Regions from separate parts of the Corynebacterium tuscaniense DNF00037 genome, predicted to be linked through region 1. Evidence: predicted binding sites of a transcription regulator. Region 1 holds the regulator's gene; each other region holds the start of a gene.

Region 1 (5,564 bases):
CAGCACCTGCCCCGCTACTTGTCGGCGGTGCAGATGCGGCTGGATGATATGAACCATGACCCTGACAGGGATGCGGACCGCCAAGCCGTCATCGATGACGTCAAGACGTATCTTGATGCCAAGCTCACTCGACTACCCAAGGGCGCAGCAAGGTCAAAGCCAGTCAAAGAGATTCTCTGGCGCATCGAAGAGTTACGCGTCAGTCTTTTCGCTCAACGTCTGGGAACTTCTAGACCAGTGAGCCCACGGCGGATTGAGAAGATGGTGGACAAGCTCTAAAGCTCATCAATGCCGCGGTCACGGCGACGCATGAGGCGGATCTCCGACTCGAAGTCATCTGCACTTTCGAAGGACTTGTACACCGAAGCGAAACGCAGGTAGGCCACCTCATCGAGCGCTCGGAGAGGCTCCAAGATGGCAAGACCAATGTCATTAGAAAGAACTTGTGAGCTCCCTTGCGCACGAACAATCTCTTCCACTTCCTGGGCAAGACGCTTCAGAGCATCATCTGAAACATCACGGCCCTGGCATGCTCGGCGCACACCAACAATCAGCTTGTCTCTGTCGAAGGGTTCACTGACACCATTTCGTTTAACCACGGTGAGAATGGCTTTTTCAACCGTGGTGAACCGTCCCCCACACGCGGTGCACTCACGGCGGCGACGAATAGCAGAACCCGCGTCTACAAGACGCGAGTCCGAGACGCGGGAATGATCGTTATGGCAGAAAGGGCAATGCACAGGAAAGGATTCTACTCTCTTGGCGCATCAGGTATCTAGCTACTTTGCAGCAGCACCGAACTAGCGGGCGCTCATGCTGGCCACGGCACCATCAACCGCTGTGTCAGCTGGGTCAATCTCCCCACCGGAGAAAGCGCCCCCGAGTGCAGAGCCAATAAAAAGCCCAATTCCCAGCAACACGCCCATCGCAATAGCACCACGCTTTTCGCGGCGAGCTTCAATGTTTTCGAAAGCTTCCACTCCCCTAATTGAAGCCCGGGATTGCGTTAGACTTTCTTTTCGATCAGAGTCTGCCAACGTTCGAACACTGCCGGCATGACGGCGAGGGGTGCGAGTGGAATTAATGTCCCACACATCCGCCGGCTGGACCGCAGCGCGAAGATCACCGCAGACAATATCAGTGCCGTGAGGTCGTGCAATGGAGATAGTCATTATGTTTTCCTTTCTGTTCTACCTACGATCCTACGAACGGCCACGACATGTTCGATCAAACACTTCGCTTACATGTTCGATAGGTACTATGTTCGATTTATAGCAACCAGATAAAACTTTGTCCAGACGTAGCGGAAAAATATCGAACAAACTTGCTTACTCGTGGTAGAAACGAGAAGTGAAGGAACTCATTTGCAACTAAAAAGCGTCGTCTAGGGCATCAGCAAAGGAAGGACAACAGCGACATGGCTAAAAAAGAAGACAAGAGACCTGACATCAAAACGTTGACGGACCGGCAGCGCCGCATTCTGGAGGTCATCCAGGATGCTGTGGTGTTGCGCGGTTATCCGCCAAGCATCCGCGAGATCGGCGATGCTGCTGGCCTGCAATCCACGTCGTCTGTGGCTTACCAGCTCAAAGAACTTGAGAAAAAGGGTTTCTTGCGGCGTGATCCGAATAAACCTCGCGCTGTTGACCTGCGCCACCTCCCACGCACCGGACGGAAGTCAAACAAGCAGGATGCAAATGTCCCCGAGGAGGCTGCGGCGCCACGCTACATCCCCGTTGTCGGCCAGATAGCAGCCGGCAATCCGATTTTGGCTGAGGAAAATGTTACTGAGTACTTCCCACTCCCCTCGGAACTCGTCGGCGATGGTGACTTGTACTTGCTTCAGGTTGTCGGCGAGTCCATGCGCGACGCCGGCATCTTGGACGGCGACTGGGTTGCAGTGCGCACGCAGCCAGTAGCGGAGGAAGGCCAGTTTGTCGCCGCACTTATTGATGGTGAAGCAACAGTGAAGGAGTTCCATCAGGACTCCACTGGCGTGTGGTTGCTTCCTCACAATGACGCTTTCTCGCCTATCAAGGGCGACGAAGCGGAAATCATGGGCCTTGTGGTCTCTGTTTTCCGCAAGCTCTAGCCCACCCTCACGGGGGTGAAACGGACCAAAGCAAAACTAATCCAGACTCCGTTTTCGCCCCTCGCATACATAATGAGGATTTGTTAGCATCCCCTGCATTCAAGGAAGTCTCATGTACGCCGAGGAGCGTCGTCGCCAAATCGCATCTCTGACTGCAGTCGAAGGTCGCGTCAACGTGACAGAGCTGTCTGAGCGTTTTGATGTCACCGCAGAGACAATCCGACGAGACCTGGCAGTGCTCGACCGCGAAGGTGTAGTCCAACGTGTCCACGGTGGTGCCGTATCAAACCAGTCCTACCTCACTGCGGAGTTCCCCCTTCACACCCGCTATCGTTCGGCAGCCACGGCTAAAACCGCCATCGCACAAGCCGCACTGAGTTTTCTACCCGTGGCTGGCGGCTCTGTTTTTCTTGATTCAGGCTCCACGATCAATACTCTCGCTGGACTCATCAAGGACCTCCCTGAAGCACGTGCTTTGTCTTTTGTAACCAACTCCCTGCCCATTGCGCTCGATTTATCCAGCCTGGGCACCATAAATGTTCAGCTCCTTGGTGGCACTGTTCGCGCAATCACCCAGGCTGTTGTCGGTGATACTGCTTTGCGCACATTGGCGCTTCTGCGCGCAGATGTAGCTTTTATTGGCACCAATGCACTGACCATCGACCACGGTCTGTCTACTGCAGACGCGCAAGAAGCTGCGGTGAAATCAGCGATGGTCACCAACACCCGCAAAGTTGTGGTGCTGTGCGATTCCTCAAAACTGGGGACGGATTATCTTGTGAGCTTTGCCCCCCTCGATTCCATCGATGTGGTGATCACCGATTCCGACGCACCGGCATCCTATGTTGATGAGCTGATGGAACGCGGTATCCAAGTTATCCAAGCAGGTTAGGGCTAGTCTGTGGCGATGACGTGTTTGCAGTGTGCGTTTTCTGCCTGGTTGTAACATCATGTAGGGGCGCTATCGGGCATACTGGCGAAGGAGTTTTCCCGCTCCACCCCACCTACAACCGTGAGGGGTACGCCACCCGTGATCTTTACTTTCACGCCTAATCCAAGCGTTGACGTCACTTTCACCGTGGATAGTCTCACTGCTGGAGAGGTCATCCGCGTAACCACCAGCTCCCGTGAACCCGGTGGGAAGGGCATCAATGTTGCCCATGCCCTCCTGAAAGCTGGAGAGTCCGTGCTTGCGTTAGCGCCAGCACATGACACTGATCCCTTTGTTGCACTCGCGCACGAGGCACATATTCCGCTGCGCACCGTCGCGGTGGACGGGAATGTCCGCGCCAACACAACCATTACTGATGCAACAGGGGTGACTACCAAACTCAATGAGCAGGGCGCGCGGTTAACACCGGACACCATAGCTGCACTGGAGGATGCAGTAGCAACGAGTGCTGCTATGTCGGACGTGGTTGTTCTGGCTGGCTCACTTCCGCCGGGTGCTCCTTATGACTGGTATTCCACGTTGGTGGCTGTCGTGCGTCAAGCTAACTCGGATGCACTTATCGCGGTGGATACCTCCGATGAACCGTTGATTGCGCTGAGTGAGGGGATGGACCAGGGCACTCCAGACATCATCAAACCCAACGGCTATGAGCTTGGTCAGCTCGCCGGCATTGATGGTCACACACTCGAAGATGCTGCGTCGAACGGTGATCTCTGCTACGTGGTGGAGGTTGCTCGCTCAGTTGTTTGCCGCGGTGTGCCTGAGCTCCTTGTCACTCTTGGTAGTGCGGGCGCGTGTTTAGTCACTGCCGATGGCGCGTGGGTGGCTACTCCCCCGCCATCACTTATCCGTTCAACAGTCGGGGCAGGCGATAGTGCCTTGGCTGGGTATGTCCTTGCCCGCATACGTGGGTTGGACTCACCGGAGGCCTTACGGCATTCCGTGGCCTATGGCAGTGCCGCAGCGTCCAATCCCGGAACCGCCATCCCTACACCTCATGATCTGGATTTGGAGCACACCGTTGTGTCCACCTTTCCCAATCAGAGATCAAACAAGGGTGGGGAGTGAACAGTAATGCCCTGCCACACGATCACCACGCAACAAGTGGTGCTCGACGCGGACTTCGGCAGTACAACGCAGGATGTCATTAGGCACCTTGCAGGCCTCATTACAGCCGCAGGCCGAACTGAAAATCCGAATGTGATAGCGGAAGCGGCAAACGCGCGTGAAGCACAAGCAAGCACCGGTGTGAACGGACGCATTGCTATTCCACACTGCCGTACAGCTGCTGTCACCGAACCCACACTCGCTTTTGTGCGCCTTTCACACCCGGTGGACTTCGCGGGACCAGACGGCGATGCCGAATGTGTCTTTCTTATCGCTGCTCCGGAAGACGACACTAAGGCTCATCTACAGCTGTTGTCCAAGCTGGCACGAGCGCTTGTTCGCGAAGAGTTCTTAGAAAAACTCCGGTATGCAAACTCGCCCGAAGATGTCGTCACTGCTGTGAACGAGGTGCTCAACGCAGGGGTGAAGAAGAATAAGGTGCGCGGAGACGTCGATAAGCCTAAAAAGCGCATTGTTGCTGTGACTTCGTGTGCGACAGGCATTGCACACACCTACATGGCTGCGGATGCACTTGAACAGGCTGCACGTGGCCGCAACGATGTGAAGCTGCTTGTCGAACCGCAGGGTTCCTCAGGCGGGAAACCCATCGCCCCGGAGTTCATTGCCAGTGCGGACGCGGTCATTTTCGCTCACGATGTTGCCATCCGCGAGCCCGAACGCTTCGCCGGCAAACCCGTTGTGGACAGCCCAGTGAAACGCGCCATCAATGAGCCGACTTCCATGCTTGAGGAGGCGATCGCCGCGGCAAGAAACCTGAATCCGCGCCGCGTGCCTGCTTCCAGTAGTGATACTGCGACATCTACCCCAGCGACTGGTCGGCTTAAACGCATCCACCAAGCAATCCTGACCGGCGTTTCCTACATGGTGCCCTTCGTGGCAGCTGGTGGCCTGTTACTTGCCCTCGGCTACCTCATTGGTGGCTATGACGTGGCTAACGGATGGCAGGTCATTCCCATCACATACTCTCCCACGAATCTGCCAGGGCATGAGGTGCTTATCGGCGGCAACCTCACCCCCTTTTCCCATTCCGGCTGGGCCCTCTACCTCGGCGCGATTCTCTTTTCCATCGGACAAATAGGCATGCAGTTCGTTGTTGCAGCTTTGTCTGGCTACATCGCCTATGGTCTTGCTGGTCGCCCCGGAATTGCACCCGGATTCATCGGAGGCGCGATCTCCGTGATGCTGGGCGCTGGATTCATCGGTGGTTTGGTCACTGGTGTGCTGGCAGGTGCCATTGCTTTTTGGGTTGGTTCCTGGACGGTTCCACGATGGCTCGCCTCGCTCATGCCGGTGGCTATCATTCCGTTGCTGGCCTCCCTTGCCGTTGGTCTCACGATGTTCCTGCTCCTGGGACACCCTTTAGGCGAGATCATGGCTGCTTTGCAAGGTTGG
Region 2 (5,564 bases), on a different contig from region 1:
GCGTAAACAGTGCGGGTGGTGGCCGCGTTCTCGCCGGCGATGGGAAGAAGTTTGTTCAGATCTACCGTGATCGTCCCTTGTGATGTGGTGGACCATTCTTCAGCAGTCAGGTTATCCTCACCATCCAGATTCAGAGTCTTCTTCGCGGGTTCCTCCTGGACCTGAACATCCAGCGTGACGGTATTCCCATCGCGGGAGGTCAACGAGTAGGTGGTTGTGCGGCGCATGTTCGTCTCACCCAACGTCCGCGTTTCCACCGACCATGTTGCTCCCACGCCCACCGGCTCCACGGGGAACACCGGGTTAGTGGAAATGATCTGCAGCAGCGCGCGCTCAATGACTGCGCGCCCCTCATCGGAACTGCCTTCTGGGGGCAACAGTTTGATGTCCTCGATCTGTCCCTGCACATCGGTGGTCCAGCGCATGCGGAAACCTTCAGCGGTCAACGCCTCAGTGCCGGTGTCCAGGTTGGAATGCTTCGGCTCACCCACGGTGAACTCAGCGACGTTTCCGTCCACCACAGCAACAGATAATGGCAGGGTTACTTGCTCGACGTCGCCTCCGGCGGGAGCCTCCACGCTCACCTTGTCTGTTGCCACAGCGCCCTGGTGCGCGGCGTAGGACACAGTGATCTCCGATTCTTGTGGGGAAAATGAATAGACCAGCTGCTCTTTATCGCCTTCACCTGCGGAAATGAGCTTCACGTCAGGTGTGTCCACGGCAAAATCAGGGATCTCCTCAATCGGATCAGTTCTGGAACAACCGGAGACAACCAAGGCACTGGCCACAAGAAGAGTGGCGGTGATTCTACGCAAACTCACTCCTTGAACCTACCGCCGACTAAGGTTAGGGGCCAATGACCTCCCTAACTCATAAGCGCACGCATCTGGCCCTCATCATGGTCGCCGTGGGAATCATCGATCAGATTCTCAAGCAGATCATGGTGTCTTCACTGACGCCAGGAGAACCTTTCTACCTGATCGGGGACTGGTTCCGGCTTCTTCTCGTGTTCAATCCGGGTGCTGCTTTCTCCCTTGGCAGTAGTTCCACGTGGCTGTTCACCACCATTCAGCTTGTTTTTGTGGTGGGTGCGCTCATTGCGGCGCCACGCTTGAAAACTCGATGGGAGCTCGTCGGTCTTGCCCTCATTGCCGGTGGTGCTTTGGGGAACCTCATTGACCGACTTTTCCGTGATCCAGGCTTCTGGTTCGGGCATGTGGTGGATTACATCTCTATTGGCTCCTTCGCAGTGTTCAATTTTGCAGATATGGCTATCAATGTCGGGGTGATCGTGTTCATCATCTCGCTGTTCTTTGCGGGGAAGAAATGAGCAAGTACAGGTCACTTGTCGTGCCTGAAGGCCTCGACGGCATGCGCGTTGATGCCGCCGTTGCCAAAGCATTCGGAGTTTCACGTACGGTCGCCGCGGAGCTCGAAGTGCTTATCGACGGCTCCTTGGCCCCCAAATCCACCCGCCTTTCCACCGGCCAAACCTTGGAGGTGACCCTGCCGGAGCCGAAAGCGCCACCGATGCCAAAGGAGGAATTGGTGGAGGGGCTGACCATTTTGTATGAAGATGCGGATGTCATCGTCGTCGATAAGCCAGTCGGCGTCGCTGCGCACCCGACCTTGGGATGGGAAGGGCCGACTGTTGTGGGCGGGCTGTATGCGATGGGCTTTCAGCTGCCCGATGCGGGGCCACCTGAGCGCAAAGGCATTGTGCAGCGCCTTGACGTGGGCACGTCTGGCGTGATGGTGGTGGCTAATTCCATCCCGGGCTATTCAGTACTGAAGCGCGCGTTCAAGGAACGCACCGTGGATAAGACCTACCACGCGGTTGTGCAGGGGCTTCCGGATCCGATCGTGGGCACGATTGATGCGCCGATTGGCCGTCACCCTTCGTCTGGGTGGAAGTTCGCCGTGACGTCGGATGGCCGCCATTCCGTCACGCATTACGAGGTGTTGGAGGCTTTCCGTGAGGCGAGCTTGCTAGAGATTCAGCTGGAAACGGGACGCACGCACCAGATTCGCGTGCACATGTCTTCAGTGGGGCACCCGTGCGTGGGCGATCCGATGTATGGCTCCGATCCCAATTTGAGCGCGCGACTTGGTTTGAACCGCCAGTGGCTGCACGCGACGAAGCTCGGATTTATTCATCCGGGCAAAGGCACATGGATGGAGGTTGAGTCACCTTTTCCAGCGGACCTTCAACATGCGGTGGATGTGCTCCGCGGATGAAACGCGTACTCGCTGCCCTTGGCTGCCTCGCGTGCCTTGCCGGCATCTACATGTTGGGTCTGACCACGGGGATTGATCCGAATCTCATGGGGGATCAGCTTGGCCCTGACAATAATGAGTCCGCGATGGAATATGCACAGCGATCCCAAGACTCCCTTGCGGAAGCGAATGAACCTGCTTTCGCACTGGTCACCTTTTCTTCGCCTCTCGCGCCGGCTGATGCGGCGACCTTGTTACGGGATGTGCGCCGTGTGAACCAGATCATCGTCGCGGATGCGCCTCCGATCACCGTGGGGGAGATGCCGGACCGTACTCAAGTTTTCGGCACTGAGCCACTCATCGCCGTTGTGGTCTGGGAAGAGGGGGACGTCTTGCGTTCGCTTGTGAGAGACCCCCGCATCGCAATCATCGACGTCCTCCCGCCCGATGCTGTGTGGGGCACTTTCGGTATTCGTGTCTATTCGAACAAGTAGTCAGTAGTATTTGTAAATAGTTTGAATTTGCCCTTGCGGATCGAAAATATGTTCTGGTATTGTTGTGCCTAGGAAATTGAAATATCGAAGGGGGTGAGATCGTGTCAGCTTCAGGCGTGCGAAAGCGATTGGAAAAGATCATAGAGAACGGGGAGGACACCCAGCCGGAGCAAGAAACTGCATTCTTTGCCACCGAGTGTCCGGATAATGAAAATGCGGAATATGCCTCGCTGCTGCGCCAGTGTCAGTTTGGACTTTTTGGTCTCTACGCCGAAGATGGGCAGGATTTCGCGGGTTCCAGTGATGACATTCACGTGGAGATAGCCAAGCTAAGTGTTGTCACGGGGATGGGGAAGAAGGCGGTTGAAAATGCAATGTGTGCCTACATGCGGCTTCAAGAGCTACCAATGTTGCGGGACCTTCAAAGAAGGACACAGCGCCTCGATCTGTCCCGCTTGATCACCATTGATAATCAGCTTGCGCGGTTGGGCAACGACATCACGGATGAGATGCTCGCTGCTTTTGATGAGCTGCTGGCAGGACTGTTTAGTCCGTCCACGGAGAATCAGCAATTGCCCACGCCGTGGATGATCAAGAACCGAATGAAGAAGCTTCTGGCAGCGTTTGATCCGAATATTGACTACTGCTCAAAGAAGAAGAGGACCCGCGAACAGGGTGAAGATGTACCGCCGGGGTGCTGCAAGGTCTCATTCAGTGCGGAAAATGAAGATGTTGGCAGCGCTCGCCTAAACGTTGTAGGGGATTGCGCAACAATGGCTTCTATCCGCGCATTCGTCGAAGAAACAGCGCGTGAACACAAACTGAGCCTGGCGGATGCAACGGTGAAGCTGCTTACCGGGGATGTGGCTCCTGCTGCCAAAGTAGTGGTCTATGGCTACGCGCCGAAGAATGCTGATGGCTTGATTGATCGCAACACCTCGGTATATATCCCCTCGTTCGGCTGGACCACGGCACCAGGGACCGCGATGTTTCACTTCATGGCGGACGCGAATGGTGCGGTCGTGGACTTGGACAGCGAGGACCTTAACCGTGCTGTAGCTGGATATGTGGCACCGGATGACATCAAAGCAAAGGTTCGGTGGCGTGACGGTACTTGCGTCTGGCCAGGCTGCCATGTCCCTGCGGAGAGCTGCCAAATGGATCACCGAATCTCTTACCGCGAGGGCGGTCGGACGAAGGTGGACAATCTCTATTGTCTGTGTCAGCGACATCACAATATAAAAACCGATAAACGTGCGTACTACTTGCCAGATCCGGTGACTGGGGAAGTGGTGTGGCTTTTGCCCGACGGGACGTACATGAAGTCGGAGCGTGAAGGGTTCATTCAAAGACAGGTGCTGGCTGAGAACCCGCAGTGGAAGACAACATTGCGCGGGCTGTTGAAGCTAAGGCGGCATGCAACAAGGTTCTTTGCCCTAGCGCACACGATCATGGACCGGTATGAAGAAAATCGGGACTATGAGGCATGCGTGAATTCGCTCGAGACTTTAGAAGCGGAATACAAATTGGTTTTCCCCTTCCACCCAACACCACCGCCAACTACACCGGCCCCTGATTTCGAACCACCACAGGACCCATTGGATGATCGGCCCACGGTGCAAGACCTGAGCATGGAGCGCCGAATGAGCCTTCCATCTTAAGTTTGGTGGTGTGTAAAGTGTCTTCAGTAAGTTTGTTCTCATCCCCTGAAAGTGGAGAATCATTTTGTCATCTCAACACACCATGTGGGCACGTCGGGCTGGGGTCTCATTGGCTATGGCAACGTCTCTGTTTTTCACCACCGCTTGTGGTGCGGGTGAGAAGGGTGCTAACGATGCTGTTTCAGCGGGCGATTACGCGGTGGCAGCACGTGAAAATGTAGTGGACAGCATCGTCGTTGATGGCACTGTAGAGCCGGTACGTACTGCCGCGATTTCCAGCACTCTGACAGTTCCGGTGGGGACCGTGCATGTGCAGGTAGGGGACCGTGTCAAACAGGGGCAGCTGCTGGTGACAATGGATACGTCTTCCATTGAGCGTCAGTTGAATGCTTCCGGTGAGTCGATCACGATGACAGCTGCTGCAGGCCAAGTCGAACGTGCAGTTCAGGACGCTGGTGAGGCCATCCATGACAGCATTAGTTCCATCTTCCCGCAGGGTGCCCCACCACCACCGGCACCCGCCCCTGCTCCAGGTCCGAGCCGGGAGGAGATTGAACAGGCCCTCGTTGAAGCGCATGAACAAGGGCGTGTGGAAGGCCAGAATGAAGCTCAGGCCGCTGTCGAAGAGCAGCTGGGTACACAGCAGGGTATTCCACCTGGGATGGGAGAGGATACGAGCTCTCTTGAGTACCAGATGGAAGAACGTGAGATTTTTGCGCCGATGGACGGTGTTGTCACCAAGATCGAGGCGCAAGAAGGTGCCCCAGCTGCTGGTGCTTTGTTGACTATTGCGGATGCTTCGCGCTTGCTGGTCAAGGCGAATGTGCGTGAGACTGACGTGGCCAGGGTGAAGGAAGGCAACCGGGTTGAGTTCACCACCCCCGTGACTGGGGATAAGAAAATTGAGGGTCGCGTGCGCAAAATTGCGCCGATGGCAGAGGAGACAGACCCAGCGGCACGTGCCATGCAGCAGGGGCAGGGACAGGGACAGTCGAAGGACTCTGGCATTTTGTTCCCAGTGGAGATTGAAGTTGTCGGGGACATGAATGACCTGCGCTTGGGTGGTTCGGCGCGTGCGGAGATCATCACGGATGAAACTAAGGATGGGTTGAGCATTCCGCGCGACGCGGTCTATGGGGATGGCAAGGTGCTGGTGCTTGTGCCTGAGGAGGACTCGACGGCGACGGTAGAG
Region 3 (5,564 bases), on a different contig from region 1:
CCGGGCAGACTCGATGCGCGAGGCCGCCTTCCCGCCAAGACCTTTGATCAGGTTCAGCCCCACGCGGATGGTGCCGGAGTCGATGCAGCGGGCCTCCACACCAGACTCGTTGACATCCACCGGCAGGACCACAATCCCGTGGCGGCGCGCATCCTGGATGAGGGACTGCGGTGAGTAGAACCCCATCGGCTGCGCCTGCAACAAGCCCACACAGAATTCCGCCGGATAGTAGTGCTTGAACCAGGCCGAGAAGTACACCAACGAGGCAAAGGACTGGGAGTGGGATTCCGGGAAGCCGTAGGCTGCGAAGGCCACGATCTTCTGCCAGAGGCTCTCCGCCACGTCCTGCTCAATCGAATTGGTCGCCCAGCAGCCTGAGAAAAACCGGGCCTTGAGCGCCGCCATCTTCGCCGGTGACCGCTTCGATCCCATAGCGCGGCGCAGCGAGTCCGCCTCTGTCCCACTGAAACCAGCGGCGTCCACGGCGATCTGCATGAGCTGTTCCTGAAACAGTGGAACTCCCAGGGTCTTACCCAGGGAACGTTCCAGCACCGGATGGTCATAGGTGACCGGCTCCCGGCCGTCACGGCGCCGCAGGTATGGGTGGACAGAACCACCCTGGATCGGGCCCGGCCTGATCAGGGCCACCTCTACCACCAGGTCAAAGAAGCAGTGCGGTTTCAGCCTGGGCAGAGTGTTCATCTGGGCGCGGGATTCCACTTGGAAAACGCCGACGGCGTCGGCGTGGGAGAGCATGTGGTACACGGCAGCGTCGTCAAGCGAAAGCTCCCAGAGGCGGACCTCGCGGCCGGTGGTTTCGCGCACAAGGTCAATCATGTGGTGCAGCGCCTCGAGCATGCCCAGACCCAGCAGGTCGAACTTGACCAGGCCGGCGGTGGCGCAATCGTCCTTGTCCCACTGCACGACCGAGCGGCCCTCCATGCGTGCCCACTCCACGGGGACGACATCGGCGATAGGCCGGTCGCAGATCACCATGCCACCGGAGTGAATACCCAGGTGGCGGGGCTGCCCCTTAAGTTGCGCGGCCAAGGACTCAACACGCGATGGAGGCGAGGCCAGGCCCTTCGACCACGCATCCGCCGCGCCCTGCGGGTAGCCGAGCGCACGGGCGGCGTCGCGCACCGCGCCCTTCGTGCGATACGTGATCACGTTGGCCACCTGCGCCGCATTGTCCCGGCCGTAGGTGCGGTAGACGTACTGGATGACTTCTTCGCGGCGGCCGGACTCAATATCAATGTCAATATCGGGCGGGCCGTCGCGGTCCGGCGAGAGGAAGCGCTCGAACAATAGCTGCGCGCCGATCGGCTCCACGTTGGTGATGCCAAGCGCGAAGCACACCGCTGAATTCGCCGCCGAACCACGCCCCTGGCACAAGATGTTGGACTCGCGGCAGAAATCCACCAGGTCGTTGACAATGAGGAAGTAGCCGGGAAAACCAAGTTGCTCGATGACGCGCAGTTCGCGCGCAATCTGCTTAAGGGCTTGTTCTTGCAGGTCAGCAGACCGTGTGGCGTAGCGTTCGCGGCCGCGCTCCGCCACGAGGTGGGTCAGCCAGCTCATCTCGTCGTGCCCATCGGGCGTGGGAAATCGCGGGAGTTCAGGCGCCACCAGGTCGAGGGCGAACGCGCATTCTCCTGCGAGTTTCACGGCCTCCGCGATCATCGCCGTGTCGTCGGGCATCATCGCCGCGAGTTGCTCGCCCGAGCGTAACCAGGGCGCGCCCATCGGGTGCAGGTCCGCGGATGCCGCGCTGATTGCTTTTCGACGCCCCAACGCCCTCTTCGCCCCCGCCACCCTTGCCCCGTCCCGGGTGGCGGCACCGGGGGCAGCGGTCAGGATTTCCCGCAGACCAGGCGGGCCGACGGCACGAAGGATGGTATGGCGGTCTGCATCTTCCGGCAGCATCGTGGCCTCATATTCTTTGACCACGTTGGCCACGCCGAAGCATTCCACGAGTTCATCCAGGTGATCTGCCCACCGCCAGCCCGCCAACACGATGCAGGTACCAGCGAGTGCTGCCGCCATCTCCGGCAGTGGCGGGTAGTGCACCACCCCTTTCTCGCCTGAGGCCATGTGCGCCCCAGCCATGAGGTGCGACAGGCGCCGGTAGCCTTCCGCCCCGCGAGCAATCACCGGTAGCGGTGCGTGGGGCAGGCTGAGCTCTGCACCAAACACCGTGGGCAGGTCTACCTCCGCGGCTGCTTCGGCGAATTTCACCGCCCCGTAGAAGCCATCGCGGTCCAGCAGGCCAAGGGCACTCAAGCCGAGTTCGTGGGCGCGGGCCACCAACTCCTCTGGCTCACTGGCACCACCAGTGTCACTGAGGAAGCTATAGGTGGATACGGCGTGGAGTTCTGCGAAGGGAATCGCCCCGCTGCGGCGCCGGCCCGCGGGAGTGGAACGCGAGCCCCGTTCAAACCGTTCAAGCCGGTCAACAGGCACAACGGCAGGCCCGGGGCGGCCGGAGAGGATGCGTTCCAGCTGCGCCCAGGACAATGCTTTGCCACCATTGAATCGCACGCGCCTATCGTACACACATTCGACACCATAAACCGAACGAACGTTTGATTATATTCGCCGGAAAGCAATGAATGAGGCCGGAACTAGACTAAGCGGTACACACGGTGATAGATTTTCCCAGACACTTCAACCCCGACTAAGAAAGTGCAGGACGCGACATGCGCCTCAACCGTGTTATCGCAACCGCAGCAGCTTCCATTCTGGCAGCTACTGGGCTGGTTGCATGCTCCTCTGACTCCACCGACAACGCCGCTCCGAAGGACGATGAGAACCAGGTCGTGCGCATCGGTACGACCGACTCTGATCAGAAAGCTTGGTCTGTTTTCCTTGACAAGGCCAAGGAAGCTGGCATCGACCTGGAGCTGGTCCCCTTCACCGAGTACACCCCGGTGAACCCGGCGCTGGCTGAGGGCCAGCTTGACCTGAACAAGTTCCAGCACATCCTGTACCTGGCTCAGTACAAGGCTTCTTCCGGCAAGGATCTGCGCATCATCGGTTCCGCTGAGATCAACACCCTCGGCCTGTTCTGGAAGGACCATGACTCGCTCGACGGCATCGAGGGCGAGAAGGTTGCTATCCCGAACGACCCCTCCAACCAGGGCCGCGCGATCAACGTGCTCGTCCAGGCTGACCTGGTTAAGGTCAAGGACGGCACTGACCCGCTGAACCCGACCCCGGCTGATATTGACAAGGATGCCTCCAAGGTTGAGGTCACCCCGGTTGATGCTTCCCAGACTCCGACCGCCTACAACCAGGGCGACCCGGCGATCATCAACAACAACTGGCTCTCCCGCGCTGGCATCGACGCATCCACTGCTGTCGCAGCCGACGACCCGAACTCTGAGCTGGCCGAGCCGTACATCAACATCTTCGCTGTCCGCGCAGAGGACATTGACAACCCGACCTACGACAAGCTCGTTGAACTGTGGCAGACCCCTGAGGTCACCGAGGCTCTGAATGAGGATTCCAACGGAACCGCCGTCCAGGTGAACAAGTCCAAGGAAGACCTGAACAAGGTCCTCGACCGCCTCGTCGAAGACGCAAAGAACGAGAAGTAAACCCCATGTCTCGTACTGGCACCCGGATCGAATTCCGGGACGTAAACAAAGTCTTCCGCTCGAAGAAGGGCACGGATGTTGTCGCACTCGATGACGTCACCCTGACCGTCGAGCCGGGGGAGATCCTGGGCGTGATCGGTTACTCGGGTGCCGGCAAGTCCACCCTGGTCCGCATGATCAACGGACTGGACGCCCCGACATCGGGGCAGATTTTGCTGGATGGAACGGACATTGTGGGTATGCCCGCGAAGCAGATGCGTGCGGCGCGCCGTTCCATTGGCATGATCTTCCAACAGTTCAACCTGTTTAGCTCGCTCAACGCGGCAGGCAATATTGAATACCCACTCAAGATGACTGACATGAGCAGCGCCGAGCGCAAAGCCCGCGTGGCGGAACTGCTCGACTTCGTCGGCCTTTCTGACCGTGGCACGAACTACCCGGAGCAGCTTTCCGGTGGACAAAAGCAAAGGGTGGGCATCGCTCGTGCGCTCGCCACAAGCCCCTCGCTTTTGCTTGCCGACGAAGCCACCTCCGCCCTCGACCCCGAAACCACCCAAGAAGTCCTTGACCTACTGAAGAAGGTCAATGAACAAACCGGCATCACCATCGTGGTTATCACCCACGAAATGGATGTCATCCGGGCCATCGCCGACAAGGTTGCTGTGATGGAAAATGGCAAGGTCGTGGAGCATGGCTCCGTCTACGAAGTCTTCTCCAACCCACAAACGGATGTGTCTAAGAGGTTTGTGGCGACGTCGCTGCGGAATACTCCGTCGAAAAGCGAAGAGCGCGAACTGCTCCACTCGGGCGAAGGGCGCCTGTTCACCGTGGACCTCACCGCGAACTCCGGCTTCTTCTCTGCGGCCGCGAAACTGCAGGAAGAAGGCGTGGGCCTCGACGTCGTGCATGGTTCCGTGACCACGCTGCAGGATCACTCCTTCGGCAAAATGACCGTCCGCCTCACCGGCGATAATGCAGCTATCGACGAATTCTTCCACACGATGCAGACCACCACGCACATCCACGAAATCACCGACAGGCAAGGAGACGTGGCCTAAATGATCGAAACACTTCTTGCAGCCGGCGTGGACTGGGATCGCCTCGGCCCCACCTACTGGCAGGCACTACTGGACACGCTGTTCATGGTGACCATCACCATGATTGTCGGCGGGTTCTTCGGCATGATTCTGGGCCTGTTCCTCTACACCACCCGCGTCGGCGGAGTGCTGCAGAGCCGGCCGATTTACTGGGTACTGAACATCCTGGTGAACTTCTTCCGGCCGATCCCGTTCATCATCATGATCGCGATGCTCTACTCCGTCACCCTCGCGGTGGTGGACACGACGATTGGCCGTGAAGCCGCAACGTTTGTCATGTGCGTGACCGCCACGTTTACTGTGGCCCGCATCGTGGAGCAAAACCTCGTGGCAATCGACCCCGGTGTGATCGAAGCGGCCCGCGCGATGGGCGCTGGCCCGTGGCGCATCATCCGCACCGTGATCATCCCGGAGGCTCTCGGCCCACTGATCCTGGGTTACACCTTCATCTTCATCGCGGTGATCGACATGTCCGCGATGGCCGGCTACATCGGTGGCGGCGGCCTGGGTGACTTCGCCATCGTCTACGGCTACCGCGCCTACCAACCGGCAGTGACGTGGGTGGCGGTGATCACCATCGTGATCATCGTGCAGCTCGCCCAGCTGCTGGGGAACTGGCTCTCGGCGAAGGTGATGCGCCGCTAGGGAAAGAAAATATCCGAAGCCACCAATAGCAAAGTGCCGTGAAGCTCATTCACGGCACTTTTCATCATTTTGACCGACAGGACGCGTCAGAGCATATCTTTCTATACTCGCACAGCTTCAAACTTTTCATCTTCAGATACTGTCGGCGACTTTCCCGAGCCAATGTTCTCATATATACGAGGATTATGTTTACGTAGGTACTCACCGCGTGCATACCCTGCAA

Evidence for each region. Region 1 encodes LexA, which represses DNA repair genes until DNA is damaged. Its sites were predicted from a motif close to CGAACANNTGTTCG; they were not measured.
Region 2: HMPREF2129_RS00900 (HNH endonuclease signature motif containing protein) is a predicted target of LexA. The motif match lies at 2,753-2,766, and genes of this name have one in related genera.
Region 3: HMPREF2129_RS08290 (error-prone DNA polymerase) is a predicted target of LexA. The motif match lies at 2,575-2,588, and genes of this name have one in related genera.

Annotation. Positions count from the first base shown of each region.
Region 1 is NZ_JRNG01000001.1:33,987-39,550, forward strand. Features, by position in the region: gene hrpA (ATP-dependent RNA helicase HrpA) at 1-279, shown strand, start outside; gene nrdR (transcriptional regulator NrdR) at 276-740, opposite strand; gene HMPREF2129_RS10935 (hypothetical protein) at 801-1,172, opposite strand; gene lexA (transcriptional repressor LexA) at 1,418-2,092, shown strand; gene HMPREF2129_RS00170 (DeoR/GlpR family DNA-binding transcription regulator) at 2,205-2,984, shown strand; gene HMPREF2129_RS00175 (1-phosphofructokinase family hexose kinase) at 3,123-4,112, shown strand; gene HMPREF2129_RS00180 (PTS fructose transporter subunit IIABC) at 4,119-5,564, shown strand, end outside.
Region 2 is NZ_JRNG01000002.1:58,137-63,700, reverse strand. Features, by position in the region: gene HMPREF2129_RS10515 (DUF6263 family protein) at 1-815, opposite strand, end outside; gene lspA (signal peptidase II) at 857-1,330, shown strand; gene HMPREF2129_RS00910 (RluA family pseudouridine synthase) at 1,327-2,238, shown strand; gene HMPREF2129_RS00905 (hypothetical protein) at 2,235-2,711, shown strand; gene HMPREF2129_RS00900 (HNH endonuclease signature motif containing protein) at 2,813-4,372, shown strand; gene HMPREF2129_RS10510 (efflux RND transporter periplasmic adaptor subunit) at 4,488-5,564, shown strand, end outside.
Region 3 is NZ_JRNG01000038.1:21,092-26,655, reverse strand. Features, by position in the region: gene HMPREF2129_RS08290 (error-prone DNA polymerase) at 1-2,556, opposite strand, end outside; gene HMPREF2129_RS08285 (MetQ/NlpA family ABC transporter substrate-binding protein) at 2,700-3,599, shown strand; gene HMPREF2129_RS08280 (methionine ABC transporter ATP-binding protein) at 3,605-4,657, shown strand; gene HMPREF2129_RS08275 (methionine ABC transporter permease) at 4,658-5,341, shown strand; gene HMPREF2129_RS08270 (APC family permease) at 5,443-5,564, opposite strand, start outside.